DNA from 4 places in the Bacillus sp. KH172YL63 genome. Region 1 is predicted to be linked to each of the others. Evidence: riboswitches for the same ligand, from Rfam matches in the RefSeq annotation. Region 1 holds a riboswitch; each other region holds the start of a gene.
The links. A riboswitch is a leader RNA that binds a small molecule or an ion and turns the genes downstream of it on or off. The one in region 1 is predicted to bind S-adenosylmethionine.
Positions count from the first base shown of each region.

Region 2: it holds a riboswitch for S-adenosylmethionine, as region 1 does, so the genes downstream of both, KH172YL63_RS16655 (methionine ABC transporter ATP-binding protein) here and KH172YL63_RS09125 (Fur-regulated basic protein FbpA) in region 1, are expected to answer to the same signal.
Region 3: it holds a riboswitch for S-adenosylmethionine, as region 1 does, so the genes downstream of both, KH172YL63_RS01135 (Na+/H+ antiporter NhaC family protein) here and KH172YL63_RS09125 (Fur-regulated basic protein FbpA) in region 1, are expected to answer to the same signal.
Region 4: it holds a riboswitch for S-adenosylmethionine, as region 1 does, so the genes downstream of both, metK (methionine adenosyltransferase) here and KH172YL63_RS09125 (Fur-regulated basic protein FbpA) in region 1, are expected to answer to the same signal.

Region 1 covers NZ_AP022842.1:1,835,720-1,843,681, reverse strand. The annotation lists gene KH172YL63_RS09130 (protoporphyrinogen oxidase) at 1-971, opposite strand, end outside; SAM riboswitch class I at 1,170-1,270, shown strand; gene KH172YL63_RS09125 (Fur-regulated basic protein FbpA) at 1,362-1,574, shown strand; gene KH172YL63_RS09120 (TVP38/TMEM64 family protein) at 1,855-2,427, shown strand; gene spoIIP (stage II sporulation protein P) at 2,697-3,860, opposite strand; gene KH172YL63_RS09110 (alpha/beta fold hydrolase) at 3,956-4,657, opposite strand; gene KH172YL63_RS09105 (hypothetical protein) at 4,671-5,249, opposite strand; gene KH172YL63_RS09100 (helix-turn-helix domain-containing protein) at 5,246-5,464, opposite strand; gene KH172YL63_RS09095 (DUF2975 domain-containing protein) at 5,474-5,950, opposite strand; gene KH172YL63_RS09090 (hypothetical protein) at 6,177-6,398, shown strand; gene KH172YL63_RS09085 (DUF3892 domain-containing protein) at 6,459-6,770, opposite strand; gene KH172YL63_RS09080 (N-acetylmuramoyl-L-alanine amidase) at 6,865-7,962, opposite strand, start outside.
Region 2 covers NZ_AP022842.1:3,253,930-3,261,891, reverse strand. The annotation lists gene KH172YL63_RS16685 (hypothetical protein) at 1-692, shown strand, start outside; gene KH172YL63_RS16680 (MFS transporter) at 679-1,908, shown strand; gene KH172YL63_RS16675 (multinuclear nonheme iron-dependent oxidase) at 1,883-2,716, shown strand; gene KH172YL63_RS16670 (Lrp/AsnC family transcriptional regulator) at 3,007-3,486, shown strand; gene KH172YL63_RS16665 (hypothetical protein) at 3,508-3,717, shown strand; gene KH172YL63_RS16660 (MgtC/SapB family protein) at 3,808-4,329, shown strand; SAM riboswitch class I at 4,505-4,609, shown strand; gene KH172YL63_RS16655 (methionine ABC transporter ATP-binding protein) at 4,718-5,743, shown strand; gene KH172YL63_RS16650 (methionine ABC transporter permease) at 5,751-6,395, shown strand; gene KH172YL63_RS16645 (MetQ/NlpA family ABC transporter substrate-binding protein) at 6,407-7,243, shown strand; gene KH172YL63_RS16640 (M20 family metallopeptidase) at 7,256-7,962, shown strand, end outside.
Region 3 covers NZ_AP022842.1:204,448-212,409, forward strand. The annotation lists gene KH172YL63_RS01125 (divergent polysaccharide deacetylase family protein) at 1-717, shown strand, start outside; gene KH172YL63_RS01130 ((S)-benzoin forming benzil reductase) at 819-1,574, shown strand; gene KH172YL63_RS01135 (Na+/H+ antiporter NhaC family protein) at 2,182-3,492, opposite strand; SAM riboswitch class I at 3,596-3,701, opposite strand; gene KH172YL63_RS01140 (MFS transporter) at 3,899-5,071, shown strand; gene KH172YL63_RS01145 (hypothetical protein) at 5,221-5,802, shown strand; gene KH172YL63_RS01150 (DUF2187 family protein) at 5,982-6,254, shown strand; gene KH172YL63_RS01155 (YpbS family protein) at 6,336-6,593, opposite strand; gene cls (cardiolipin synthase) at 6,666-7,962, opposite strand, start outside.
Region 4 covers NZ_AP022842.1:3,423,424-3,431,385, forward strand. The annotation lists gene KH172YL63_RS17475 (tetraprenyl-beta-curcumene synthase family protein) at 1-919, opposite strand, end outside; gene KH172YL63_RS17480 (alpha/beta fold hydrolase) at 934-1,737, opposite strand; gene KH172YL63_RS17485 (gamma carbonic anhydrase) at 1,822-2,337, shown strand; gene metK (methionine adenosyltransferase) at 2,468-3,670, opposite strand; SAM riboswitch class I at 3,879-4,024, opposite strand; gene pckA (phosphoenolpyruvate carboxykinase (ATP)) at 4,342-5,931, shown strand; gene KH172YL63_RS17500 (lmo0937 family membrane protein) at 5,990-6,139, opposite strand; gene KH172YL63_RS17505 (GNAT family N-acetyltransferase) at 6,531-7,325, shown strand; gene KH172YL63_RS17510 (biotin transporter BioY) at 7,362-7,928, opposite strand.

The DNA.
Region 1 (7,962 bases):
ATGAATCCGGTGCCGTCTGCCGGGAGTGTCCCGTCAGGAATATCAAACCCGAGATAAATTGAAATCAAAGATGAATTTTTCAAATTGTTGAATGGTACGTTTAATTTTTCATGCTCCACGATCTTCTGGGTGACATCATGTGGCGTGGCGAAAATGATGTAGTCTGCAATGATACACTGCTGATCATCAAGAATCAGCTCATATCGATCTCCTACTTTTTGCAGCTTATTCGTAGCCACCCCTTTATGAATCGACGCGTCTGCACATACTTCTTCCAACCTGTCTATGATGGCAGAAAGTCCATGTTTAAATGAAATGAACTTTTTGTTGGAAGCCCCTTGAAATTTCTGTTTGTTTTCAGACAAGCCTCTGATGATACTTCCATATTCATTCTTATAGTCAAGCAGGTACGGCAGCGTAGTCGACAGCGTTAATTCATTCAAATTTCCTGAATAGACGCCTGACAATACCGGAGCCACTTGATTCTCTACCAGCTCTTTCCCCAGAAATGCTTCAAGGAATTCACCGATCGAGCTGTCTTTTGTGAAGTGAGTGTTTTTCACTTCCAGGTCCTTCAATGCCTGACGCTTGCCCTCTTCCGACACCAGGGTGCTCTCAAAAAGGGAATCTGTGCTCATCGGGATACCGAAAATCGTATCCAGCGGAATTTTATGTAATTGATTGTTCGTATATATGTATGATGTGCCTGTTTCATTATAGACAAGCTCGTCCTGCAGCTGCAGCTCCTCCACAAGAGGAAGGACACCTTCATTGCGGGCAACGATCGAATCCGCACCTGCTTCCATGATAAACCCGTCTTCCTTCACCGTCCGGATTTTACCGCCAAGCTCCGAGTCTTTTTCGACCAGTACGGCATTTACCTTCAACCCTTTTTCACTTGCCTTCTTCTGGAGATGATAAAGTGCTGTTAATCCAGTTATTCCTCCACCTACGACAACCACTGTCTTCATTTCACTCACTCCAATATTTTGGATATGTATTTACATATCAAGAGTATCATGTTTAATCCGCAATGAAAAAAAAAACTGTGTCTGAATTGGGAATTATACCTGTCTTTCAAGCCAAATGCCTGCTCACACAAAAACCCCTCTCCAATTCCGAGTTGACAACTAAGAATACTTGACTATATAATATACATAATCAAATACCACTTATCCAGAGAGGTAGAGGGAACGGCCCGATGATACCTCAGCAACAGGTTCTAGGACACTGTGCTAATTCCACAAGCATGATGCTTGAAAGATAAGTTGAAGTCCAGATCCGTCAAGCCTTCTTCTTATCCAATAGGAAGAGGGCTTTTAATAACTCCCCTTCCGGAAAAAAATCAGAGGAGTGATACCATGGGAAAAATCCTACAAGAAGCGATTCAAAACAGAAGAAATGAATTAATCAATAAATTGATCATTCACAATGTATTCAAAAAAGAAGACAAACAATTATTCGAATTAACGCTGCAGGAATTAGAAATCGAATACAGATCCTTACGCCGCAGGGGCCATCCTCATAACGACACTGGTTCCATACAGTGGAAGCGCGTGAAAATCAGCAGTTAGGGGAGCTGCCCACTAAAGTCATCATTTATAATAAAATCCGAACCCATTCGATTTCGCTTTTCCACAGCCTGTCGAATCACCGTTCGGATTTTCCTTTATCTTCAATACACTCCTCCCCAATAAAGCGTTGTCCCTGACATATCACCCATTCAATTAAGAGAACCCTATTTGCACCCCATCTCCCCTTCATGTAAAGTTAACAAGACTGTTGCAAAACCCCAGCGATTAGCCAATACAATCAATCTTTTAACATACACCAATAGATTAAAGGAGACTAACAATGTCTGCTTCTCTTCACCATTTCTTAAATGATTTAACAGGTTTGAATGACGGAATGCTCATTCTGATCAGCATCACCATCAATATCATCATCAGTATCCTCGGGTTCATACCCAGTGTCTTCCTGACTGCATTCAACCTCTCGGCGTTTGGATTTGCACCTGGAATCGGTGTGTCGATCGCCGGCGAATCCATCGGGGCGATTATCAGCTTTTATTTATTCCGAAAAGGTTTGAGATTGAAAGGGATAGATTCAATCCTGACAAACAAATACTTTCAGAGGTTGAAAGAGGCTTCTGGAGCGGAATGGATTTTCCTCCTTTTCTTTTTCCGGATCGTCCCATTTATTCCATCCAGTGTCGTCACCGTAGCGGCAGCGTTCAGTTCCATTTCCATTCTCCCTTTTTCAGTCATCAGCACAGTCGGAAAGATTCCCTCATTGTTGATTGAGGCGCTGATTGTTGCAGAATTATTGAACGTGACGAGGGGAAATATGATTCTAGCAGCCGTGACGGTGGGGATCGGGGTGTTGTATGGGGTGTATCGGTATGGAAGGAGAATGGTGGGGAGGTGAATGTGTTGGAAGGTTTGTCAGTTGAATTTTGGGGTTTATTTGTCTGTTGAATATACGCTTTTTTTCGACAGACAAATAAACCAATCATTTTGTCAGTTAAAAAACAGATAGTTTTCAACTGATAAATTCCAGCCATTATTCAACAGACAAACTCTCCCCTCCCCAAACGAAAAAACCGAACAGCCACCCGACACCCACCAGGGATATCGTGTAGCTATCCGGTTCAACTCTAAACTCTCCCCACTGCTTCTTTATACGAGGCATCCACCCTACTGAGCATTCACCTCAACGGCATCCTTTTTATAATAGCCGGCGAAGATATCAGCAAAAGCTTCAGTGGAATTATATAGTTCCACCAGGTTATTTTCCACTCCGCCAAATTCAAGAAGCATGGCGCGCTCCGTTAAATCCTGATTGTACACGCCGTTTCCTTCTGCCTTCGTTTTGACGAACACACCCCTGCTGATTCCCGGGTACTTTTCTTCAAGCTTGGCATTCAGTTCCTTGGCTACCTTCAAGTTCTTTTCGAAGTTTTTATTTTCTTTTCCTACAATAAAGAACAGGCGGGCATAGTTTTTCCCGTTGATCGTCTTGGTTGTGATGTTTCTTGGCATGGAGTCCCGGTGGATGTCAATCAGATAGGTGAGGTCTTCGTTTCCTGCCAGTGCCTCCTGGACCAATCCCCTTGATAGTTTGTAGGATTCATAATAGGTCCATGATTTATCTTTGAGTGCTTTATTGACGTCGGTTTTGTCTTGGACAGCCCCAATCCCCCTCGATTCGAGCTCTTGTTTCAGCTTTGCCCCGACAGCAATGACGTTTACTTTTTCGTTTGTACTCGCAGGGTCTTTAGAATCATTGTTTTTGATTAATGGACTGAAGGCTTCCCAGCTGTGGGAATGGTAGATGAATACTGATTTCTCTTCAATTTCATCCCCACCATCGCCTGAACCTGAGTTTGCTCTGTCGATTTGACTTTGATCGATTTCCTGGTCTTTGAGCTGATCTTCCGTCGGTGCAGGGGATTCGTTCGGAAGGTTGGTGATGTCGGTTCCTTTCCCTGCGACCGCTATATGGGTATGATAATTTTCAATACCGGGGATTTCCCGGCCGAAAAGGCTCCGTGGGTCCAATAATGATACATTCGTGACACTTTCAAGCCAGTCAAATTCGTTGTTGATAGAATCTTTATACGTGATCCTCATCGGGGTGATTTCCTGTGACAGCAGCATAAGGAATGTCTCTTTTGGTACAAGCTCTGATACGGAAGTGTAAAACAAGCTGTCCACCCTCAGCTTGATGGCTGTGGAGGAGATCAGCCAGACCATCAGGTACATAAGGACGATTCCGATCAGTACGATCCGGATGACGGCTTTCATAGAGATGAATACTAGTGGGACTATTCTGTTATGGTTTCGAGACTTATACGGCATCATCAGTACTCCTATATAAAGTATTTAATAATTCACTTTATGCAGGACGATGATAGAGTAGAATGTTTTTCTGAGATTGCAAACTTCACATCCGATCATGCATGTGCAAGTTTTTTAATGGCTTCAATCACCAACTCAGGTTCGTCTCTCTGTATGTAATGGGTACTGTTTTCGGCCATGATCAGCTCACTCTCTTTCGAAAGGCTGAGTAAACCCTTTTGCATCTCATTCCATAAAGACTGGGCTTCCATTGTATAATGTGCCTTGTTACCGGCTGCAAGGATGATGACCGGTAAATCCAATGTTTTCCTGGTTCTTCCGGTCAAATGGAGGCTTTTCTGAAATTCAGCAAAGCTGCCTTCCAGTGTAAACTGTTTGTAATACCTGGCTTGAAAGTCTTCAGGCATGACCGGCAGAAACTTTTCAATATAATCCTCCGGGGTTGAATCAATAAGGATCAAACCGGATACTTTCTCAGGATGCTTCGTTGCGTACGCCCTCATGTTAATTCCACCAAAGGAATGGCCGACTAATAGGTAGGGCGGTTCAATCTTCATTTCAGTAAGCAACAGGTTAAGCTCTGTCACCATTTCATCGCTTGTCCTTGGATGGTTGGCACCTCCGCTTTTCCCGAGTCCCGCCCGGTCATATGCGACCACTTCCAGCTCTGCTTTGATGCCTGGCAAGATGTCATGCCAGGCTTTGGAATAGTCCCCGTAGCCTGCGTCCAGTACGACTGTGGGACGATTATTTTTATGGCCGTATACCGCTGCGAAAAGTTCAGTTCCCCGGACCATTTTGAAATGTTCTTTAACTGGATTCGACAAGAAATCCCTCCTGTTCTTTCAAGTCAACCTTCTTAAACCAATAGGCCATTTCCTCCATCGGTTCTTCTCTTATGTGAACATAGTAAACGTCAAGATCTTCAGTCTCTGTCCCATCCGGTAAATGGAATGATAAGGTAAACGTCTCTTCGGGAAATATATCGAATACCTGGGGTTCCCTGTGGGAAAACTTTTTTGTGGCCACTGCTTTTTTCACGTCATCCTCTAGTAGTTCCCAGTCCATTTCATCCTGAAGCGGACTGCGATTCCGCTTTACATCGGTCACTTTACGATCACCGTTCACATAGAACACGATGAAATCTGTCGGGAACCTGTACCGCTCCAAGTCTTCCACCCAAGTCCCGTTCATCACAACTTTGTTCTCGTTCCTATCAACTTTCAAGTCAAGAGACGCAGGTGTCGTATGATAGTGGGCTTGAATGAAAAAGAGAAGGAAAACAGCCATCATCACAATCGAAGGTGAAAAGAATAGAAGCGCCACCCACTTCCTTTTCCTCCATGTAAATAACCCAATGATGCATGAAAGGATTAAAAGGATCGTCATTCCAGATGTTCTTCTGGCTGATATTCCAAAATATCCCCCGGCTGGCAATCCAAAGCCTTGCATATTGCCTCTAGGGTTGCGAAACGGACTGCTTTCGCTTTCCCATTCTTTAAGATTGAAAGATTGCTCATCGTGATACCCACTTTTTCTGACAGTTCAGTTACACTCATTTTCCTTTTCGCCAACATTACGTCAATATTTATAATGATCGCCATATTATCGCCTCACACGGTTAAGTCATTTTCAGATTTTAGTTCAAGAGCATTTTGAAGCAGCTGTTGAAGAACGGCTGCAAAGACCGAGATCGTCGCAGAGGCAAAACTGATAATCATGCCGAGAATGGCTATGCCCGGATGAAGTGCATTTTGAATCAGAAGGAAAATCATGCCCAATACATAGATCACCATAATCATTAGTGCACACAGTTTGATACGGCCGAGGGAACCGATCGCTTCACCTGAAAAAGCATGTTTCTTTTCAATGCAGGTTAATAGCTTGAAAGCTTGAAATAAAGCTACTCCAAAAGGGATGGCTGTCAGATAAAGTCCAACCAGTACCGTCCACTTCAAGTAGGCGAATTCAGGAAAGAGCTCCGCCGAGTATTTTGCCATCGTCGGAAGCCACACTACGCATAAAATAAACACCAGTGCACCAATTGATATCACTGCACCTTTTAAGAATTTTGTTGTCAAAGAGTTCATCATACACCTCTCACCATGTTTTTATTAAATTATAATCAGAAATTTATTGTTTTACAATAAAGATTTATTGTGAATTTTATGTATGAAAATGATGTGTCCGTTGCACCGTTCACTTTACAGAACAAACGTTTCTATTTATAGGCATGTATGTTATAGTAGGTACCCAATGGGTCTACGAGACTGTACTTAGTCAATCCCTTGATGTATCAGAAGGGAGACATGTTATATGTCAAATGAAAATATCGTTACGATGCTCAAGACTCTTAAGGAATTTAAGGATAGCGAGATCGTCCACACGATTTCAAATAAAGACAGTTCACCTATTATTACTGTCACATATCAATTAAATACTGAACGTTTCATCATCACTTATGTCGATTCCATGAAAGTGGAAGAATTCACAGACATCCGCCTGCTGGCTTCCACGATAGAATATTTGACTGCTTGATGAGTCTTCATATTAAATAAAGCCATTACGAGGATCGTAATGGCTTTGTTATTGCTTGCTCTAAAATGGCGGAAGTTCACTTAGATTATTCTCTTTCACACCGTCCGGTTCACTCCGGAGGACATCCCTTCCATATCGGTGAATCACGTCAACATGCGAAAGATTTCCTGCCTTCGCTTCCTCCAGGGCAGAGATGTAATCCAATTCCCTTCCACTGTTCGTTTTAAAGGCGATAAGTTCATCGTCCCCGTTTCTCCGAACAGCTACAATATGTTCCCCGTCCATAGTTTCATCAGACAGCTCGGCTTTCGCCTGGACCTTTCCCTGGCGCTTATATTCTTCGAAAATTTCCTCAAAGTTCTTTCCTTCCATTGGGTTCACCTCCCGAACATACGTTTAGTATTGTCCGGGGATGACATTATTATGTCAGCAGTGATTTTCATACAAACAGGAAAATATCTGATGGCTACTTAAGTTTATCCAACGTGCTGTTAAGTAAGATGATTTTTTCTTCCATACCTTTCACAGCAAACTGGATATTCTTACGGAAAATGGACAAGATGAGTTGACCGTATGTGGTGCCTGGAACCGCCCATTTCCCGTTCAAATCTGTCCAATTCTCGGCAATTCCCCTTTTGACAAGTGAAAAACGGGGGTCGACGAGTGCCACTCCTTGAGGGATTGGTTGAGTGGAGGCATAGGCATACAAATGCTGAATATGGGCAAGAACACCCTCTTCAGGGGTTTTGAAAGTTGCTCCATTGTTCCCGGGACCCGTTGTACCTATTCCGGCATAGTTATTTTGTTCCGGCTTGACCTGTCCGGTGAACCTGAAATAATTCGTTTCATGCACCGCCTGGGCGTATGCCACGTCCCCTCTGATGCCAAAAAGCTTCCCGTAAAAAATATAGAACTTGCCAAGGAGCGGAGCGTTTGGATTGACAGTCTGGACATATTCATCCAAGTATTCTGCATTCAACAGTGATTCCCCCATGATTGAATAGGATATTCCCGGGGGATTCGTTGGCTTGGGAGGATCCGTCGGTTTTGGAGGGTCGGTCGGCTTCGGCGCTTCTGTTGGCGGGGGAGCGGTCGGTTTAGGTTCTTCAGTTCCCTCCCTTACCAGTATAAAGGCTTCGACTCCGATTCTTTTTAAATCGTTCACCTGTTTTTCTGCATTCTCCCGTTCGGTAAATGCACCGGTCTGCACCCTGTAGTAATTCTTGCCTGAAAGCACAACTGTATCAATAAAGGAAGGAATCCCCTTCTTTTTCAAGAGTTCCACCCGGTCTTCTGCATTCTCACGATCTGTAAAAGAACCTGCGATGACTTTGTACAGCGCTTTTTCATTCACGATTTTTTCAGGTAAGCCTAATGCCTTCCCAATTCCCTTTCCTATTGCTTCACCCATGCTGCTTCTGAATTTCCCATTGTTCAAAAGGGCTACGTCTGCCGGATTGTCCACAAAGAGGATTTCCAGCAGGAGTGAAGGCATCTTCGTTTCACGCAAAACATGAAAATTCGCCCTCTTCTTCCCTCTGTCCAAAATATTGAAGTCTTTTTT
Region 2 (7,962 bases), 1.4 Mb from region 1:
ATTTACGTGAAGCACAGTTAAAGCTTATGAAGGCAACAGTGAATGAAAGAGATTTTAAGGAAGTTCGAGAAGCAGATCATCGTTCCCTGTTCTATGGTTTACATATTGAGGGGTTTAATAGGTTCAGATCCTTTACCATAAACAGCAGGACAAGAAGATTTGTAACTGTACTGCCTAAAACGCTAGAATATTTAGGGGCTTCAAGATTCACAGAACTCATGACCGGTTATTTTTCAGCAAACGAATTTAAAGGGCAATCTGTAGAAGCTGATCTGAGCGCATTTTATACATATCTTACATCTTCTCAACTAGATGAGAAATTAATTCAATATACCCATTATGAAATTGAAAAATACAAAGTAGCCAGTACCCCAAAATCTTCCAGTGTTCTTAAAATGGATTATTCTTTTCCGTATGAAGCAGAAATGTTTCAGGATGAGTTTGATTCTACTTACTTTTTATTTGTACAGCCTCATTATTTAGAGAGTACAAAAATATATGAAATCACAAGTGACATTTACCAATGGCTAAAAGAGATTGCAGATACAAATGACCCTTCCGTAGACTATTTGATTTATTCTCCGAAAGAAGAGTCCAGAAAGATTGAATATATAGAGAACGCTGAACTTATCATCCAGATGAACATACCTAATCTTCTTATTAGAAAGGCAGAATCATATGAAACACACTAAAATTGTGAATCTCCTCGTTGCGCTAAGTACGATTAATAGCTTTGGATCCGCATTGACATGGACCGGCCTTCCGATCCTGGCCTTTTACCTGACAGGTTCCCCTTTATTTACCAGTTTCTTATTTATCACCAGCTCCATAGCAAGGATCGTCACAACCTTCTTTGGTGGATATTACGTAGACAAATACAAGAAAATCACGATTATGATCCTGTGCATCATTGGATCAATCTTTACCTTTTCCTTCCTTTTCCTGGCCATTCAGCAAGAACTGTTCTATCTACTTGTTCCCCTTATGGTACTCAATGGGTTATTTGGCTCAGCCAATGCTTTAGCACAGAACATCTGGATGAATAAGTTAATTGAAGGGGATAACTTAGTCAAGCACATTAGTGCCAGAAATTCTTGGTTCTTGTCTGCAAAAACACTTGGGTTTGGTCTTGGGCCGGTATTTTTCAAACTCTTTGCGGCCAATGCATTGCTTTTCGATTTAGCTACATATGTTATTAGTTTGGGAATCGTCCTTTTTATTCAGAAATCTTACGTGAAAGATGAAACGATCGATACAGTGAGCGATAGAAATCCAACTAAAATATTGCATAATCTGAAGGAATCTTTTATCAGTGTCTGGAAGAGTAAAACATTATCCGAGTTAAGTATATTAGAGACGATCAATGGTATGATTACCCCGATTATTATAAGCGTTTCTGTATTCGTGTTAGATTTAAGGTACGATGCAAGTACAGCCGTATTCTCAGGGTTCTGGATCATTGGAGGCATCGGATCGATCCTTGCCAACATGCTTTTATCAAAAGTGGATGTTTACAAGTGGTCAAAGTTACAGCTCCTCATCACTTCAAACGCCCTCATTGTCGGGGGATTAATCATGATGACTGCATCGCCCGTTCCAATCTTTTATTTGATCGGCTTTTCATTATTTACATTCGGGACCCCGATCATCAATAATCTGTTACGGGCTGAAATATTCATTAAAGCCCCTAACCATATGAAAGCCAAATACAAATCCATTACCATTGCTCTAAGCGACCTTAGTAAACTAATCTTTATACCGATTTCTTACTTGATCATAGATGAATTCGGAGTTGTATCTTTCTTGATCATCTTTACCATACTCTCCCTTTTCCGGGTGAACTATTCATTTAAAATTCTCTTATCAAATGAGAAAACGATTCGTGAAGAAGGTGACTCCATTGCATAGTTTAAGGGGGGTAGGAATAAGCTACCGAAATGAATTTGCAGATCAACTGGACGATTTAAAGGAAATGGTGGATTTCTTAGAAATATCACCTGAATTGTTTTATCATCCAAGTACGAATGAAGAACTTTCCAGGCTGAAAAGGGACTTTACCCTGGTGGCTCATAGTTTGTCTTTATCTATGGCTACATTCGAAGATATCAATGAAAGGAAATTGGATAGGCTGATAGAGCTGAGTAACGAGATCAATGCCCCCTTTATTACGGATCACCTTGCCGTTAGCAGTGTGGGGGAATATTCTTTGACTGACTTTATTCCATCCTTCTTTATAGACGAATCCATCCATTTACTTAAAGACAAAGCGCGTCACTTTCACCACCATGTTGGCAGGCAACTTTATCTGGAAAATATCACATACCAATTCAACTGGCCCAATAATGTTTATAGTGAATGTGAGTTCTGGGTCAGATTATTAAACGAAACAGAGATAGGTATGTTGTTGGATGTTTCTAATCTCTATGTAAATTCAGTCAATCACGATTATGATCCTTATCAATTCTTTGATGCTCTACCAAAGGAAAAGATTAACCACTTGCATATTGCCGGTTTCACAGAAATGGATGGTATTCTCATCGATTCACATGCTGAGCCTGTTCATGAAGAAGTCTGGAGATTACTGGAATATATTCTGGAGAATGCCCCTGTACATACGATTAACCTTGAAAGAGATATGAATCTTGAAGGAACCAAAGATGTAAAAGAAGATTTAAAAAGATTAAAACAAATGTTTCAAGCCAATTATATTCTATAGTTTATGTGTGCCTGATCCTTATGAGGACAGGCGTCTTTTTTGTATGGTAAGTAGTTGAACCTTTCGTAAAATGAAGCAGGTAAACACGCAAAAATGGATGAACCATGATTTTGCACGCCTGCATTACGTCAAAGTGTATGGAAGCACGGGAACCGTCCCCGTGCTTGTGCTTCTTTGTTGTATAGTATAATAAGAAAAACCAAAACAAATAAAAGTATCTAAGAGTAATAGCTTACAAATCTTCACCACATCCCCCCACTAACCATCAATTCACAAAGGAGACACCAACCATGGAATCAATCGTAAGCAGGGTCCTTGATCAGATGGATCTGCAGCTGTTGGATTTGCTGCAAAAGGACGGGAATTTGAGCAATCTCCAATTATCGAAGCGGGTCAATTTGTCCGCACCGGCCGTGCATGCTCGGATCAAGCGGCTGGAGACGGAAGGGTATATCAAGAAGCAGGTAGCGATACTGAATCATGAGAAGCTTGGATTTGATTTGTTGTGCTTTGTGTTCATGAGTACGAATGAGCACCGGACGGAGAAGCTGGAAGCGTTGGAGGAGACATTGGAAGCGATGAAAGAGGTGCTGGAATGTCACTGTCTGACCGGCGAATACGATTATCTCCTGAAGGTTGCCTGCAAGGATCGGAAGGGGCTCGAGCTCTTTATCAGGCGGCTGAATGAAATGGGGATCACGAAGATCCAGACGAGCCTGGCGCTCCGGGAGATCAAGGATTCGACGGTGCTGCCGATACATGGGGAATAACTTATAATAAAGGTGTTGTGTATGAATAAATTGAGAATAGCCTGGATTATACCCAATGTGCTGCTTTACATTGCTTTTATCTTTTTACTATTTTTTATAACCGGAAATGATAATGGTTTGAAAGAAATCAACGCATTGAACATATATGTCGTTCTTACTATATTGATATTTGCAGTAGCGGTATTTGGCAGTATAAGGATTGCCAAGTGGATGAGAGAAGGGAAACTTTGATTGGACATACCCTTTCTATACCAAATAATTTAGTGTACGATAAAAAAATATTCTACAAATAGCAATCTTGCACAGGAGGAGGATTTCACCATGTCACATATCATCAATGCAGCAGCGGATTTCTTCTGGCAGCATGATATTTATTTCCGGATTGTGGTGAGTGCGGTCCTGGGGTTCGTGATCGGATGGGACCGGACGTCGAAAAATAAGCCTGCCGGGTTAAAGACGTATACGTATGTGGCGGTGGCCTGTACGTTGATCACGATCGTTTCGATTGAAGGGGCGGAAATGCTCAGTCAGCCGGACAGCGGGAAGATGATGGATCCTTTCCGGCTTGCGGCTCAAATTGTTTCAGGGCTCGGTTTCTTAGGTGCAGGTGTGATCCTGAAAGACGGCCTGCGGGTAAAAGGACTCACTTCCGCTGCGATGATTTTCTACGTAGGTGGAGTCGGCATCGGGATTGGGGCAGGCTTTTACGGGATCGTCATCTTCGCGACCCTGATCACGTTCATCACAACGAGGATCGGGAACATTTTCGAAGGCCGGGAAATGACGACCGTGCGGCTGCCGAAGATGGGGAAGAAAAAAGAGGAAGAGAAGGATGAGGAGTAGGCTCGAGGCCTGTTCTCTCCACTCTGTATTGCGGCAAAACTGACCTGGGACTGAGGTCAGTTTTTTTAGTTTTTTATGAAATATTCAAAAAACATTGTTGACAAAACAATGGAAATTCTATACCATTACCCTAATGCTTAAACGCATCATAACATTAATTAAATAAAGCGATATCTTCTTATCCAGAGAGGTGGAGGGACTGGCCCTGTGATACCTCGGCAACGGGTTCTTATGAATACCGTGCCAATTCCATCAAGTCATGTGACTTGAAAGATGAGAAGAGCGGGACATCTACATATTTGTGCCTCTCTTCTTATGAAGGGGGGCACTTTTTATTTGGCCGGAAGCACAAGTAAGAGGGATACATAGCGAAAGGAGAAGGTCCTGTATGATCAGAGTTCAGAATGTTACGAAAGTATTCGAGACGAAGGATGGCCCGTTCAATGCTTTGAAGAATGTTTCCTTCGAGGTGAAAAAGGGAGAGATTTATGGCGTGATCGGGTTCAGCGGGGCGGGTAAGAGCACGCTTGTCCGCTGTCTCAATTTTTTAGAGAAACCTTCATCGGGTGATATTTTCATAGAGGGGCGCAGCCTGAAGGATCAGTCGGCGATTGATCTGAGGAAGGAGCGGCACCGGATCGGGATGATTTTTCAGCATTTCAATCTGTTTCAGTCCCGGACGGTGGCAGGGAATATCGCCTATCCTCTGAAACTTGCAAAGTGGCCGAAAGAAAGAATCAGTGAAAGGGTCAAGGAGCTGCTCGCGTTTGTCGGACTTGAAGATAAAGCGAAGCATTATCCCGACGAGCTGTCAGGCGGTCAGAAGCAGAGGGTGGGGATTGCAAGGGCCCTCGCGACCTCGCCATCGATTCTCCTCTGCGATGAAGCCACATCCGCACTGGATCCCCAGACGACCGAATCAATTTTGAATCTATTAAAAAGAATCAACGGGGAGTATGGGATTACAATCGTGATGATCACCCACGAAATGGGGGTCATCCGGGAAATCTGTGATAAGGTCGCGGTGATGGAAAATGGAGAAATCGTGGAAGAGGGAAGCGTGTTCGATATCTTTTCCAACCCGCAGACCTCGACGACGAAAAACTTTGTGAAAAGTGTCATGAATGATCAGCTGCCGGCATCGGTTCTCGACAAATTGAATGACAGCAAGGAAGGGCGCATCTGCCGCCTCATTTTCAAAGGAGATTCAACGGGCCTGCCGATCCTTTCTGAGACGGCAAAAGCATTCAACGCCCACATCAATGTATTATTCGGGCAGATCACAGAACTCCAGGGTCAGCCGTTCGGGAATCTCATCGTCCAGATCATCGGCAGCAGGAGCGAAACGGAAGAAATCCTGGATTATTGGAGAAACAGATTATTCGTAAGCGAGGTGGAGAAGCGTGCAAGTTAATTGGGAATTGTTTTGGCCAAAGATTATTGAAGCGACATGGGATACGGTGGCGATGGTGTCATTTTCCCTTCTGTTCGCCACACTCATCGGCCTTCCCCTCGGCATCATCGTCGTGGTGACGAGAAAGGGACACTTGCTTGAAAACAAAGCCGTCTTTTCCGTATTGAGCAGCATCATCAACGTGTTCCGGTCAATCCCGTTCATCATCCTGATGGTCGCGATCATCCCGTTTACCCGGTTGGTCGTCGGCACATCGATCGGAACGGCAGCCGCCGTAGTGCCGCTTGTCGTGTTTGCGGCGCCGTATATTGCAAGACTCGTAGAAAGTTCGCTCCTTGAAGTGGAACCGGGTGTCATCGAAGCGGCCGAGTCCATGGGGGCCGGGCCGTGGCAGATCATCTTCGGGATCCTCATTCCGGAAGCATTGAGTACGCTGGTCCTGAATATCACAATCGCAACAATCGGCCTTGTCGGGGCATCGGCCATGGCCGGGGCAGTCGGAGGCGGAGGCCTCGGGGATCTCGCCATTGCGTACGGATATCAGCGATTTGAAACATCCGTCATGATCGTGACGGTCATCATTTTAATCGTGATGGTACAGGGACTGCAGACAGCAGGAAATACATTATCAAAAATCATCAGAAGACGATAGGAGAGGGAATCATGAAAAAATCAATCAGTCTAGCAAGCATCGCCATTCTATTATTTACCCTGCTATTGAGCGGGTGCTCGGGAAACAGTGCATCGGGATCAGGTGAAAAAGAAGTCGTGAAAGTCGGCGTGAACGGCTCAGGGGCACCGATCTGGGAGTATATAAAAGAGAAAGCAGCAAAGGAAGGGATTGACATCGAGATCGTCGAGTTCGCCGATTACGTGAGACCGAACCAGGCGCTCGCCGATGGGGATATCGACCTGAACGCCTTCCAGACAATCTCGTATTTCGATTCTTTCGTGGAAGAACATAATCTGGATTTAGTACCGATCGGCTCGACGCTTATCGCGCCAATGGGCATCTATTCGGAACAATACGAATCGGTAGAAGATTTGCCGAAAGGAAGTACAGTCGCCCTGCCTCAAGAGGCGACGAACCTTGGCCGTGCCCTTCTCTTACTGGAGGAAGCAGGATTGATCGAGCTGAAAGAAGGATTTGATCAGTCACAAGGTCTTGAAGCGATCAAAGAAAATCCGAAAAACCTTGAATTCACAACCGTTGTCGCTGCCCAAACACCGAGGGTCCTGCCGGATGTGGCTGCATCAATCATCAATAATGGTGTCGCGGTTGAAGCAGGGTTCGTCCCGGTTGATGACAGCATCTATATCGAAGGGGCAGAATCGAAGCCATTCATCAATATCATCGCGGCACAGGAAAAAGACAAAGACAATCAAACTTACAAAAAAATCGTGGAGATCTATCAGCAAGATGACGTAGCGGAACATATCAAGAAAACATACAAAGATTCGCTGATCCCGACATTCGTGCCAGTCAGTGAATTGCATTAGGAGGGAAAAGAAATGAGTCAACGAACAGCGCTTGCCGACCGTACACACAACCTCGTCTCAGCAGTTGATCAATTGGGCGTAAAACTCGTGTCGATCAGCCATCAGATCCACGACAAACCTGAAATCGGGAACGAAGAATTCTTTGCTTCAGAAACTTTGACCACCCTCCTCGAAGCCCACGGGTTCTCAGTGGAAAGGGGAGTGGCCGGTCATGAGACTTCCTTTGTGGCACGGAAATCCTCCGGGAAAGAAGGGCCGGTCATCGGCTATCTGGCTGAATATGACGCCCTGCCCGGACTCGGCCACGCCTGCGGTCACAATATCATCGGAACGGCAAGCTGCGGGGCGGCGATCGCCCTCTCTTCCGTACTGAATGAAACAGGAGGGGAAGTGGTGGTGTTCGGTACGCCTGCCGAAGAAGGCGGCCCCAACGGAAGTGCGAAGGGCAGCTTCGTCAAGGCCGGCTTGTTCGAAGGCGTGGATGCCTGCATGATGGTCCATCCGTTCAACAGGACGACCCAGACAGGGAAAACCCTTGCCGTCGACCCGCTTGATTTCGCATTCAAAGGAAGGTCTGCCCATGCGGCGGCTTCCCCTGAAGACGGCATCAATGCCCTCGACGGCGTGATCCAGCTGTTCAACGGCATCAACGCCCTTCGGCAGCACGTCACAGAAGACGTGCGGATTCACGGCATCATCACCCACGGCGGGGACGCCCC
Region 3 (7,962 bases), 1.6 Mb from region 1:
CTTCCCCTTCCCGCCCATCACAATGAACTTGCAATCGTGATCGATGACCTGGGCAACGACATGCAAGGGACCGAGGAAATCCTCAATCTCCCGGTCACGTTGACGATTGCGGTCATGCCCTTCCTGCCGACGACGAGGGAAGATGCGGAGAAAGCCCACCGGAACGGTCATGAGGTCATCGTCCATCTTCCCATGGAACCTGTGAGCGGGAAAGCGAGCTGGCTCGGGCCGGGGGCGATCACGACCTCCCTTTCAGACGAAGAGATCAAACAGCGGGTGGAGCAGGCGATCGATGAGGTCCCCCATGCAGTCGGGATCAATCATCATATGGGATCGAAGGCCACCGCCGATGAGCGGGTCATGCGGATTGTCCTCGACACGTGTAAAGAGAGAGGGTTATTTTATCTCGATAGTAAAACAACCGGAAAAAGCGTGATCCCGAAACTTGCGGAAGAAATAGGCGTTCCGTATCTGGAGAACGAACTGTTCTTCGATGACATCTATACCCTTCAGCATATCGGGAAGCAGGCAAGACTTCTATCAAAGGAATTAGACAATGATGATGCGACGATCGCCATCGGGCATGTCGGGGTCACAGGGATCAAAGTCGCAACCATGCTGAAAGAATTCCTGCCTGTTTATGAGACGAAAGCTACGATCGTGCCCCTGTCCGACCTTATACCGGAATATCATCTTATCGATGAAAGTATGCCGTAAACGACTGTCCGATTGTAAAAATTCTGTTAAGATCAGGCGTAATTTTTTGTGAAAGGTACGCTCTCCATTATAATCAGTAGGTAAGAAGGAGATGAATCGATATGAATCATGCAATCGTGACAGGCGCAACAAGAGGATTAGGCGAATCGATCGCAAGACTGTTTATAGAAAAGGGCATAGGGGTCATGAACATATCCCGTTCTGAAAACGAAGGATTACGAAAACTCGCCGAGGACAAAGGCGTCCCCTATGAGTTCTTTCCGTGCGATCTTTCTCAGTCGTCCCAAACCGGGGAAGTGTTCCGTGAAGCGGGGGAAAAGGCATTTGCCAAACAGGCGGGTACCCTTTATGTCGTACAAAATGCCGGTGTCGTGACACCGATCAATCCATCAGGTCAGGTGGAAAACGATGCGCTGGAACGAAGCGTGAATGTGAACCTGCTGTCGCCGATGATCGCGACGAATGAATTGATTCGGGCTTCAAAAGGTTCGGCAACCACTATGATCATAATCAACATCAGCTCAGGTGCAGGGAGCCGACCTGTATACGGATGGAGCACTTATTGTGCGACAAAGGCCGGCGTGAATATGCTGACTGAGACGGTGAGCCTGGAATTTGCCAGAACCCACAGCCGCCACAAGGCGATTGCCTTCAGTCCAGGCGTGATGGATACCGACATGCAAGGGGAGATCCGTTCATCATCGAAGGAATCCTTCGCCGATGTCGAGTCTTTCCAACGCTACAAAGAAGAAGGGATGCTCCGTTCGACCGACACCGTCGGGGAAGTACTCCTCAAGCTTGTAACGGAAAAGGAAGTCGAGAGCGGAAAGCTTTATCATGTGAATGATTTGTTGTAGTGAAGAGGCAGATTCCTTGAGGGGGATCTGTTTTTTTTGTTTGGGGTGGTTGGATCTGCTGGGAGGGAGATTCTCATATTTATGGGATATTGAATCGGGAAATGACCCCAGGGAGAGGGGTGATTGCTCATTTGGGTGCAGAATCCGGGGATTAAGAAGGAGAGAGTCAAAAGATTTTTGGGGAAGAGAGGGGTTATGCGTCACTTTCAGGATTTATGCGTCGGAATTCGATTTTGTGCGTCACTTTTCAGATTTATGCGTCAGAATCCAAGTTTATGCGTCACTTCCAAGCATATATGCGTTTCTCCCCCACACGACGCCTGGCAGATTCCCTGATATAGCAACACCCCGATGACACCTCCAGACCCTCGACCAAAGACAATTGCGTCATTTTCCCCCGTAATTGCGTCTTTTTTAAAATAATTGCGTCGGTTTGCCCCCTGATTGCGTCAAAATTTCTAGAATTGCGTCTATCCCCATCATAATTGCGTCAAATACCATAAAATGGAACCAGAAAAACAGCCCCATCCCGTCCCAACATAACCCCCACAATCAGCATCCAACCCATACAAAAAAAGAGACCCTCCAAAAAGGGTCTCCCATCTCATCAAACTGCGTCCGCTTCACCGGCAGATTTGCGGGTGAATTTCGGCAGGGCGAATTGTATGGCGATCAAGCCGCAGACTGCGATCAGGATCGGATAGAAGGCGTATGGGATGATGCTGACCGGTGAGATGCCGGCAACTTCCGCCACCAACAGGGCCTGTGCCCCGTATGGGATCAAGCCTTGGACGGCGCAGGAGAATATGTCCAGGATGCTCGCAGATTTGCGGGCATCGACGCCGTACTGATCACTGAGTGTTTTGGCAAGCGGTCCTGCAATGATGATTGATATCGTGTTATTGGCTGTACAAAGGTTTGTCGAGCTGACCAAGCCTGCCGTTGCAAATTGTGCTCCCTGTGGAGACTTGATTTTGCGGGTGGCTTGGTAAAGGATCGCCTGGATGCCTCCGTTGTGGCGGATCAGTTCGACGACACCACCGATGAGGATTGAAAGGATGACGATTTCTGCCATGCCTGTCATTCCTTCTGCCACACTTCCGAAATAGCTGGATGGTGTGAAGCTTCCATCAAGGAATCCGATGACACCTGCAAGGATGATGCCCCCAAACAGGACGGCGAATACGTTCAATCCGGCCAGTGCGGCTATGATGACACCAAGGTAAGGAAGGATTTTGATCCAGTCGAATCCTTCAGCACCTACGGATGATGAATTCCCCATCGTAAGGATGAAAAGGATTACCATCGTCAGGATTGCAGCAGGTAAGACGATAAAGAAATTGACTTTGAATTTGTCTTTCATTTCCGTTTTTTGCGTACGGACTGCAGCGATGGTTGTGTCGGAAATAAACGACAGGTTATCACCGAACATCGCTCCCCCGATGACGGTCGCCATTGCAAGGGGCATGGAAATATCGGTGCCTGAGCTGATTCCGACGCCGATTGGTGCAAGGGCTGCGATCGTTCCCATCGATGTTCCCATGGACAGGGAGATGAATGCAGCAATCATGAATAATCCAACGATGACAAGATTACCCGGCAGCACCGAGAGGGCAAAGTTGACGGTGGCATCCACCGCGCCCATTTTTTCTGCGACGCCTGAAAATGCTCCTGCGAGCAGGAAGATGAAAACCATGATCATAATATCCGGATGACCGGCCCCTTTGGCGAACCGCTCGATTTTGGCGGTTAGCGTCTCCTTGCGGTTCATCAACAGGGCCGCGACAGCAGCGATGATGATGGATACGAGTACAGGAAATGCATAAAAGTCTCCTGAAATGATGCCTGCCCCGAGGAACAGGGAAACAAATATGATTAATGGCAATAAGGCCAATAAGTTTCCTTTTTCTTGATTCATACGTAACACTCCTTTGTGATCATCTGTAAATTTAACATGTGAATAAATCAACTAAAAAAACCTCTTCCAGGATAAGAAGAGGTTTCAATCGAAAGAAACACTCCCCTTATCTTTCAAGCATACATGCTTGCTGGATGTGGCACAGCACTCTGGTCGAGTCCGCTGCCGAGACATCATAGGGCCAGTCCCTCCGTCTCTCTGGATAAGAAGAATATCGTATTTAGTTGATTTAAAGATACTTACATACTTTAAAGGGTTTAATCGAAAAAGTCAAACGGGAATTTTTTCAGAGGGCCATGGGACTGTATTTATGGGACTTTATCCATATTCAGGCAAATACTCGTAGACAATTACCGTTTCTAGGTCTACTATTAGATAGACAAAAATCATCTTGGGGGATTCCGTAATGGAAAGAAATGTGCGAAATCAAATACTGACATTACAAGGCTTTTATTTACTGACGTTCTTCGGAGTCGGCAGTTTATTTCCTTTACTCAGCGTATATTTAAGTGAAAGCGTCGGTTTGAACGGTTATCAGATTGGGACGATCATGTCTGTCGGTCCCATCATGATGATCTTCTTCCAGCCGATATGGGGAATGGTTAGTGATGCGACGAACCGTCCGACCGTGGTCCTCGGACTGACCTCTTTCGTGGCGGGGATCTTTGCACTCGGCTACTTATTCATGGATGTGTACCTGGGGCTTCTGATCGTGGCCATCCTTGTGGCCATCTTCCAGAGTGCCATCATTCCTGTTTCAGACAGTATCAGCCTGAAGTATACAGGCAAGGTCGGGTACAACTACGGAAATATCCGTCTGTTCGGGTCGCTCGGATTCGGTATTGCCGTTTACATCATGGGCCGGCTTTCTGAAGGATTCATCGGGCCAACGGTCATTTTTTATTCGTTCTTCATCTGCCTGGTCATCTCCGGCTTCCTGTCCTTCCGTTTTCCGAAAGAGAGGGCGGCTGCGAAGCTTGATTTAAAAGCAGGGATGAAGGAATTGTTCACGTTGAAGAAGTTCCTTATCTTCCTGGCCGTCACGTTCTTGGTGTTCGGTCCGAATTTAGCAAACAATGTGTATTTCGGCTTGTTTGTTGAAGATTCAGGCGGGACGTATGCCGGGATCGGCCTGGCCTTCTTGATTGCCGTCTTGTCGGAAGTCCCGTTCATGAGGATTGCCGGGGGCTGGATCGATAAATTCGGATTATTGACTGTCGCAGCGCTTGCAGGTACTGCTTCGATGCTGCGCTGGCTTTTCTACTTCACCGAACCCAGTCTATGGCTCGTCTACTCGTCAGCCGTGATGCAGGGCCTTGCCATCGGATTATTCATCCCGGCGGGCTTGCGTTACATCAAAGAAATCACGCCTGCTCATATTACGGCGACCGCGGTCACCGTTTACTCTGCCATCGGGAACGGATTGGGCAACTGGTTCAGCACCTTTGTAGGCGGCTTTATTTATGAAAATTACTCGATTTATACCGTTTATCTTTTCTTTGCGGTCCTGTCACTCCTTGGCGTATTTCTCTGCTTCGTCCTGATGAAGGAAGAGAAGAAGAATGCACTCGCGTATTAAGGACGTGAAGCCGTCAATCCGGATGTCTCCGATTTTCTTCAATGAAATCGGCTGCGTCCGGATTTTTTTTTGCAGGCAATATAAAAAGAAGGGTTTATCTCAACCCCTGTGTAATAGTATAAAAGGAAATAAATAGAAGGCGGTGGCCCATGAGGAAAATTTGGCTGATGATCGTAGCGGTTTTGCTGATTACGTCTGGATGTACATCCAGACAGGGGAATGTAACGGTGAAACCATACAAACTAGATGAACATGAAGGTGAACTGATCAGGTTTACAGGGATACATGATATACAATTTTTTGAAATAAATGGGGAGACCGGAAAGGATACCGTCCTTGTCAAGACAATCGAGGTGTATGAACACGGGGAATTGGTGAGAGATGAGCCATTTTCATCTGATGAAGGGGGAAAGCACTACGATGATGCCCTCCTGTCATTCGGAAATGATGCAGACAATGGGAAAGTCAAGTTCATCCATGGAATGGAAGGCGGGGCGGTTACCATGTATGAAGATTTCGAAATGAACGGCATGGTCTATGGCGGTCTCCTGACCGAGAAAGTCGCGTTGGAAAAGGATAAACCCCTCTATCTTTACGCCATTGCAGGCTCGGATGGTGATGAAATGTCCGGGGTAACGGTTGATGAGAATGGCAAGCCGGACGGCGGGATCCTGAAGGCAGACAAAGCGTACGTATTCAAAATTATGTTAACCGATCGAAGCACGGACTAAAGGTCCGAAGATTTTTCGACAAAAACGAAGTTGGATAGGTTTCACCGGTATGAATTGGTGGTACAAAAAGAGTAAGGAACTCATTGAAATTTCTGTAAAAATAAGTTAGAATTATATTATTAGAAAATTCATTCAATTGTAAAAGAAAAAAAGAGATGATATAAAAAGGGGATTTTACAATGGATAATACGTTCGTTTACTCAAAAGAAAACGCCAATCTCGGGGATACTGTCCAATTCAAACGGAAAAAGCACGTCATCAATGGTGTCGTCACGACCCTCAGGGAAAATACCGTCATTGTGAAAATGGATCTCGAATACGCCAAAAAGCTTGATCTGCCTGATGATCAAACGGTCGTGGCCCACAAAAACTACGTCGTGATTGAAAGGGCTGACAATGATACGCAGCCTGTATTCGTGTATGATGGGTGGAATAGCGCATTAAAAGCATAATTGTTCTTCTTATATAAAAAGGACCCGGTTACACCTTCACCATTTTGTTGGGGGAAGCGTTTCAGGGTCCTTTTTGATGTGTTAAATTAATTTATTAACATATTCCTTCACCATATCATCGGTGACAAGCTTTCTTTGCGGAACAACGCCTTGACGGGCAAGGGCATTGATTTCATTTGTCACCAGGTTGATGCGGTCGGTCGTAAACGGCTTTCCGGCCTTGCAAAGCTGAACGGCTTCATCGATCGCCATCTCTCTTTCTCCATCCAACCGCATGAACTGCTGGACAAGCTGATTCTGTTTGTTAGAATGCTTGGAAATTTCTTTATGCACACTCATGATTTCATCCCTCTCTATCTCTGAAACAATATTCTTCTATTATGCCTTTCCCGCTATGCAATGGCAACAGTCCTATAAGATGGGAGACAGCAGCCTGGAAACCGATTCCTTCACCTTGATCATCAATGACCTGTTGTGATAATCATCAAGCGTCAGTTCACGGGCTTTTTCCATATCGGATCTGAACGCCGTCCCGAGCTCTCTCGAAAGTGCTTCATCATATAAAAAGGCGTTTACCTCAAAGTTCAGGCGGAAGCTTCTGACATCGATATTGGCGGTGCCGACGGAAGAAATCTCTTCATCAGCCACAATCGTCTTCGCATGGATGAATCCATTTTCATAAATATAAATTTTCACGCCCGCTTTCAGCAGTTCCCCGATATAAGAGTAGGTCGCCCAGTAGACAAAGAGATGGTCCGGCTTGTTTGGGATCATGATCCGCACATCGACACCGGTGAGGGCAGCGATCCGCAGTGAATCAAGCAGACTCACATCCGGGATGAAATATGGGGTCTGGATATAGATTGATTGTTTCGCTGAAGAAATCATTTTGATATAGCCATGTTTGATCTGCTCCCACTCCGAATCAGGTCCGCACGTGACAATTTGGACCCCTGCCTGTCCTTTAAAAGAAGAAAGGGGGAAGTAGCGCATGTCATATGCAATTTTCTTCGAGCGGCTTGCCTGATTCCAGTCAAGGATGAAGCGGGTCTGCATGGCAAGTGAAGAACTCCCCTCGACCCTCAGGTGGGTGTCCCGCCAATAACCGAATTTAGGATTGAGCCCAAGGTATTCATCCCCGATATTGAAACCACCGACATATCCGACCTTCCCGTCAATAATGACGAGCTTCCGGTGGTTGCGGTAATTGAGGCGGAGGTTGATAAAAGGAATTCTGGAAGGGAAAAACACTTCCACTTCGCCGCCGGCCGCAAGAAGTTCCTTGAAGAAGTTCATCCTGGTCCTGCGGGAGCCCATCTCGTCATATAAAACCCGGACCTTCACGCCTTGCCGGGCTTGCTCAATCAACTTATCGAGGATTCTCCTGCCCAGCTGATCCTTTTTGAAAATATAGTACTGAATATGGATATGGTCTGTGGCTGCATCAAAGTCTGCCAGCAGTGAAGAAAACTTATCTTCTCCATGAGTGAAAAGCTTCAGATCATTGTCCTGGGTCAAGAGGGCATCATTATTCATCAGGTGCATATAAATGAGATCCTGATAGCGCTCGGATATGTTGTTCCGAAAAGGAAATTGGTGTTCCTTCAGGGAGCGGATCTGTCCTTGAATCAGGTTCTCGATCCCGATCTTCTTCATATCATCCCAGTCAAACAATCGCTTTCTGCTTAAGTTCTGACCGAAAATCAAA
Region 4 (7,962 bases), 1.6 Mb from region 1:
TGAGCCCTTTGTTGATGAGGCGGTGAAAGTGGGCATGGGGAAGCTGATGGGTATGCTCGTCCGCTTTATGAAGAAAATGAAGGAGCCGTTCTTTCAGGTGCTCATCATTTTCATAGTAAAAGCAGAAGTTCAAATCCCCTTCCTCATGATCCTCATCCTGATCGATGAAATAATCAAGCAGGATATGAAGTCCTTGAATATACGGGAAATAGCCCTGTTTGATCTTCTCCGTATACGAAGGCTGAAAGTCGTTCCTTGATGCATAAGACACTAAGCAGAAGATGCCGAGTGTGGAACCTGAACAGGCGGAGAACTCGTACCAGTCCATGTCGGGAAGGTTCTTCCGGTGGGTTTCAAACCAGCTTTTCAGCCTTCCCACCCTTTCTTCTTTGATCACATGCTTATGTATCTGCAAGTCGCAGTAGTATTCGCATAGCTGAAGCAGGTCGGGCCGTATGCTGTCGTAGTGCTCCAATGATCCCAGGACGGATTGACAGGTGAGCACCAGGTCTTTCAGGTAACCTCCGTCATCCTGGTCTGTCCTTAATGCATAGTAATTGACCGGCACAGCGCCTACTGTCAGGGCGTCTTTCATCGATTGATGAAGGAGGGCGAAATCATCCGGATCGAGTGATACACTGCGATCGCATAAATTATCAAGATAATCACTGATTGTCTGATAAGCGACGATGAAACGGATCGTGTCTGCTTTTTTACCGAGTGAAAGCAGAGAAAGGATCGACCCTCCTTCACAATGGAACGTCTTATGCTCGATACTCGCAAGTGCCTGATGTCTCAGCTCTTCATTCGGAATGGCTTCCGCTTTTTGCTTCCAGGCATCTAGCTCCCTGTGCACAATCGGAAAAACCGTACGGTATATCTTTGTCATCAAGGAAAAGGGATCATTCGGAATCGCCAATACGTCCACCTCTTTTACAAAATATAACCCAGCGCCTTCAGCCGGCTTTCTATGAATGTTTTAGAGTACTCAAAGATTTCTTCTCTTTCCGGTTCATTATAAATTTCATGATAGCATTTTGGCCATTCTTTGTAATGCATTTCGGATAAAGAAAGTTCATTGAACCATTTCTTCACCGCTTTTTTATCAACGATCTTATCATCCCCGGCCTGTAGGACAAGAAGGGGTACGTCGGGCATTTTTTCAAGGTTCATAAACGCCAGTTTTATCGCTTGGGAGAGTTCCCTGTACCAGCGGACTGACACCTTGGTGATGTAGAGCGAATCATTGCTGTCGATTTCACGTACGTCAGCGTTTCTTGTCGCCATATCAATCGTAAGTCCCGATGGAAATTTCACCATGGGTGCGATTTTATTAAGTCCGTGGGACAAAAGCTCAATTGGTTTGCTCGGTTTCGTGACAAGTCCGAGACACGGGGAAGACAGGACAACACCTGCCAGGTTCACATGGGATTCCTGCAGCATCCTGACGGCGATGAGCCCCCCCATGCTGTGACCGATCATAAACACTGGCAGATCGAATTGATAGGCTGCCTGCACCCAGTCCTTCACTTCTATAATATAGTCATCAAAGGCATCGATATGTCCCCTCTGACTGCGGGATGTCATCCCCTGACCGGGAAGATCCCCCATGATGACGTGAAATCCTGCTGAACGCCACATTTCAATGAGCCAGCCGTACCGGCCATGATGTTCCATTGCTCCATGAATGATGACGATGACTGCCTTTGCCTCTTGATCTGATTCCCATTTCCACATGGCAAATCCTCCTTTGTAGTTCTCTATATGATTGAATTCTGCTACCATTATTATAATAAATAATATTGAAAGGGGTAGTGAAAAATGCTTTATCCATACTATGATAAAAAACCGGTCATCGCTGAGTCTGCCTATATCGCCGATCACGTGACCATTACCGGTGATGTGGAAATCGGTGAAGAGTCCAGTATTTGGTTCAACACTGTGATCAGGGGGGATGTCGCTCCGACTAAAATCGGCAATAAGGTGAATATCCAGGATAACTCGGTCCTTCATCAGAGCCCAAACAACCCTCTCATCCTTGAAGATCAAGTGACGGTTGGCCATGGCGTGATCCTACATAGCTGCAAGATCCGGAAAAAGGCTTTGATCGGTATGGGATCGATCATTCTCGATAACGCCGAAATCGGTGAAGGAGCTTTCATCGGGGCCGGAAGCCTTGTCCCTCAAGGGAAAGTCATCCCGCCCAACACGCTCGCCTTCGGTCGCCCGGCCAAAGTCGTAAGGGAGCTGAATGAGCATGATATAAGTGAAATGACGCGCATTTCACGGGAGTATGCGGAAAAAGGGCAATATTATAAGAACATCGAACCGATTTAACTTCCTATACTTGGGATACCCTTTCCTTCATGGAATTACTCATGGAATATTTACAAAGAAGAAGGTTCCTTTTTTCATCCCAACATCAAAAAGACCAACACCAGAAAAGTGTTGGTCTTTTTTGTCTTCTCTATTCGCCTAACGCTGCTGCTTTTAACGCTTCAGCTTTGTTTGTACGCTCCCAAGGAAGATCGATGTCGTTACGGCCAAAGTGTCCGTAAGCAGCTGTCTGCTTGTAGATCGGACGACGAAGGTCTAACATTCTGATGATTCCTGCAGGACGAAGGTCAAAGTTGTTGCTGACAACGTCGATCAGGACGTCTTCAGATACTTTTCCTGTTCCAAACGTATCAACTGAAATCGATACTGGTTTAGCAACACCGATTGCATACGCAAGTTGAACTTCACATTTGTCGGCAAGTCCCGCTGCTACGATGTTCTTTGCAACATAACGTGCTGCATACGCTGCTGAACGGTCAACTTTCGTAGCATCCTTACCGGAGAATGCACCGCCACCGTGACGGGCATATCCGCCGTAAGTGTCAACGATGATCTTACGGCCAGTCAATCCTGCATCACCTTGTGGTCCACCGATAACGAAGCGGCCAGTCGGGTTGATGAAGTATTTTGTATTTTCGTCGATCAATTCGCCAGGTACAACCGGATCGATAACATATTCTTTCAGGTTACGCTGAATTTGCTCAAGCGTCACTTCCGGGTGATGCTGAGTAGAGATAACGATCGTGTCGATGCGGACCGGTTTATCGTTTTCATCATATTCAACTGTTACTTGTGTTTTTCCATCTGGACGAAGGTAAGGAAGGATTTCTTCTTTACGCACTTCTGTCAGACGACGGGAAATTTTGTGTGCAAGGGAAATCGGAAGAGGCATAAGCTCTTTCGTTTCGTTACAAGCGAATCCAAACATCAATCCTTGGTCACCTGCACCGATTGCATCGATTTCTTCTTCAGACATTTGACCTTCACGTGCTTCAAGTGCCTGGTCAACACCTTGAGCGATATCTGCAGATTGCTCATCGATTGATGTCAGCACTGCACATGTTTCAGCATCAAAGCCATATTTCGCACGTGTATAGCCGATTTCACGGATTGTTTCACGAACGATTTTTGGAATATCGACATACGTGTTAGTAGTGATTTCACCAGCAACAAGCACAAGACCCGTTGTAACGGATGTTTCACATGCCACACGGGCATTCGGATCATTTGTAAGAATTGCATCAAGAATTGAATCAGAAATTTGGTCACAAATTTTATCTGGATGTCCTTCGGTTACGGACTCAGATGTAAACAGACGACGTTTAGTTGACATCAAGGTTCCTCCTTAAGCGTAGTTGTCAGATATCCATCCGACAAAACATTAAACAGATACGGTACTCATTCCCTAAGTAGTATGAAGTAAACACGTTTTTTTTATAAAAAAATCGTGGTTTATGTGCGTTTGGTCCACTATAAACAGAAAAAAACCTTCCCCATTCAGCATCAGAGGAAAGGTTTCAGATCATAGCCGCGCCTTTTCTCTCTTATCGTTCAAGGTTCTTTAACCTTGCCTCAGTTTAGCACCTTCGCTTAATCAGATCTGTTTCAAACAGAAAAGATCCATTTACTATTTAGCAGGTTGCTGGGTTTCATAGGGTCTGCTCCCTCCACCAGCTCAGGATAAGAGTATCCGTTCAAGGAACAATGATAACGGTTAGGACAAAGGGTGTCAACTTTTTTTCCGCTGACAGGTTTAACCAAGCTTCAGCCTATTTTGCATCGCTTCAAATACGAGTGAAACACCCTATTTCCACCTTGAGGCTAAACATTCGGACGAACTCTACATATATATAAGAAGAAACCCCGTTTGCCCGTATGAAAAATGTGACAAATTGGAAACACCATATAAAATTACTCAAATAGTATAGACTAATGATCCAATTGTGTTATACTATTTTTGTGAAGAAAGCGAGATCATTAAATTTATATAAAGGAAGGGTTCGAATGAATTCAGTGAGCATGTCTAATGAATTAATGGAATTACTTAACGGTCAAAATATTCAGGAACAATTATCTGTTTCTCAACTAGTTGAAAAAGTCCTTCAGCGAAATGAAGGCGTTTTAACATCATCAGGGGCAGTCAGAGCAGAAACTGGTAAATACACAGGACGCTCTCCTAAGGATAAATTCATTGTAGAAGAACCATCCACCAAGGATAAGATTGAGTGGGGTTCAGTCAATCAACCGATCTCCCCGGAATCCTTCGATAAATTATATACGAAAGTCATTGAATACTTAAAGGAAAAAGAAGAAGTCTTCTCTTTCAAAGGGTTTGCAGGAGCAGATCCGAAACATAGATTACCAATCCAGGTGATCAACGAACTCGCCTGGCATAACCTTTTTGCCCACCAACTCTTCATCCGCCCGACTGAAGACGAGCTGAAGGATCACCTCTCTGAATTCACTGTCGTGTCGGCACCGAATTTCAAAGCAGATCCTGCTGTGGACGGTACACATTCGGAAACTTTCATCATTGTATCATTTGAAAGAAGAATCGTGTTGATCGGTGGAACGGAATATGCTGGAGAGATGAAGAAATCGATCTTCTCTGTCATGAACTATGTGCTTCCTGAATCCGACATCCTTTCCATGCACTGCTCATCGAACGTTGGCCGCGAAGGTGATGTGGCTCTGTTCTTCGGCCTGTCAGGCACAGGAAAAACGACCCTTTCTGCTGATTCAAACCGCCGTTTAATCGGGGACGATGAACACGGCTGGTCACCGAATGGCGTCTTCAACATTGAAGGCGGTTGCTACGCAAAATGCATCGGGCTCACCCGTGAAAAAGAGCCGCAGATCTTTGATGCGATCCGTTTCGGTTCGGTGCTTGAAAACGTCGTGCTTGACGACCATTCACGCATAGCTGATTACGAAGATAATTCCCTGACTGAAAACACACGTGCTGCGTACCCCCTTCAAGCGATGGAAAATATCGTGGAACCAAGTATCGCAGGACACCCTAATACAATCGTCTTCCTGACTGCGGATGCTTTCGGCGTACTGCCTCCGATCAGCAAGCTGACGAAAGAACAGGCGATGTACCACTTCCTGAGCGGATATACATCAAAGCTGGCAGGTACGGAACGTGGCATCACTTCGCCGCAAGCAACGTTCTCGACATGCTTCGGATCTCCATTCCTGCCGCTTCCGGCAACGCGCTATGCAGAGATGCTCGGCAAAAAGATCGATGAGCATAATGCCCAGGTCTTCCTTGTGAACACAGGATGGACCGGCGGTGAGTACGGAGTCGGTAACCGTATGAAATTACCATACACCCGTGCCATGATCCAAGCTGCCCTTGAAGGAGAATTGACAAATGTAGAAACGGTGAAAGATGACATCTTCGGCTTAAATATCCCTGTCCACGTCCCTGGGGTTCCTGATGAAGTCCTTCAACCGAAGAAAACATGGTCAAATGAAACCGCCTATGAAACAAAAGCGAGAGAACTTGCTCACAAATTCAACGAGAATTTTAAAAAATTCTCCAACGTCCCTTCAGACATCCAGCAACAAGGCGGACCATCCGTAAAATAATGAACAAACTGAAAGGTCCGTCCCTCATTCACGAGGGACGGACCTTCTTCATGTACCGCTACAAACCTTTCTTTCGGCCGGTGATGCGGTTAAATAAAAATACGACAACGGCGATGATCAGTAAGATATGGATGATAGCTCCGCCGATTTTGAATATTAATCCAAGTAACCATAGAACCAGTAAAATACCAATGATGGTCCAAAGCATGTCTTTTCCTCCTTACAACTGTTATTGCTCCTAAGATTCCCTATTTTGCTGATTTTAAAACTTGGCTGTGATTGGTTTTAAGAAAAAGGCTGTTTTTGCAAAGATGGTTGCTATTATTAGACGTTAATGTGAGCATTTTCGGAAATCTGAGACTTTGGAGTAATAAAATTGCCATAACGATGAATCAAGAGTAGTGTACCTGAATGACGTTTATCACTACTATTCAGATGATGAATAAGCAGTTTATTTATCCAATGAATTTTTTGTTTTTATCTTCGATGGTTGATCCTCGCTGCAGATGCGACTTCCTCAATCTCCTACTAAAATACTTCTTTACTAAATATTACTAATTTTGTTATAATATTGATTAAAATTCACAGGGGGAATAAAGATGATCAGACAGCTGACAGAGAAGGATCATGAGCTATGCCAACGTCTCATTCATCAGCAGCCGGCGGAGAATTTGTTCATCATCGGTGACATCGAGGCATTCGGTTATGAGCAGGACTTCCAAAAAATCTGGGGAGACTTCGACGACGAAGAAAATTTGAGGGGCGTACTGCTTAAGTACCGGGAAAATTTCATCCCTTTCGCTGTTGGGGAATTCGATGCGGAAGGCTTCGCTTCCATCATTAACGGAACCGAAGACTATGGCATCATGTCTGGACTAAAACGGGTTGTATCAGAGGTGGAACCGTTCTTGACACGGTCGATAAAATCAAAGCGGCATATGCACTATGCCAAATGTGACAGTACTTCGATGATGTCCCATTCTCCACTGCCTCATGTGAAGGAAGCGGACCTCACGGATATTCCCAGGCTCGTGGCACTCCTCAATAGCATCCCTGAATTCAGCGGCGGCGATTTCACCGTTGAAAAAAGAAAGCACAGCATGGAAGCCGGCGTGTCCAGAAGCTATTATGTGGAGAAAGACGGAATGTTTGTATCTTCTGCTTCCACTACTGCTGAAAACAGCCTGTCTGCCATGATCGTCGCCGTGTGCACCCATCCCGAATACAAGAAACAGGGCTATGCGACTGACTGTATGACGAAGCTTTGCCGTGACGTGTTAGAAGAAGGAAAAGAGCTCTGTTTGTTTTATGATAATCCTGAAGCAGGGAAGATCTATAAGCGGATCGGCTTTAAGGATATCGGTTATTGGTCCCTATATAAATTTCATCAATAGAAAAAAGTTGACCCTACTCAGGGCCAACTTTTTTCTTTATACGGCCACTTTGCGGGCTGGAATCAATTTGGCCTGCACGAGGCGCTTTCTTACGGTGATCCCGATCCAGCTTGCAAGGAACGCTTTGATTAGGCCGACGACGATAAACGGATACACGCCTGCAGCCATCGCCTGTGCCCAGCTAAGATCAGCCACATATTTCAGCTGGATTGCACCAAGGATGAGCGTGATGACCATTCCGGCAGTATTGGCAAGCATCGCCATCGGAATCGTGAATCTCGTTTTCTCTAAAATCAAACCGGTGACATATGCCGCTGCAATAAAGCCGAAAATATATCCTCCGGTCGGACCGACAAGGACGTGGGCCCCTCCGCTGAATCCAGCAAATACAGGAACACCGACGGCCCCCAGTGCCGCGTAACCCATTAAAGAGAACGCACCATACCTGCTTCCGAGGATGGTTGCCGTTAAACCTACCGCCAACGTTTGACCGCTGATCGGCACGAGCGGCAGCGGTATTTCTATTTGTGCAAAAATCCCTGTAATTGCCGCAAAAATCGCACAGTGGAGAATCACCCTTAATTTCTCACCATTCATGTTCATACCCCTCTCTATATGTAAACTTTCTATAATTATA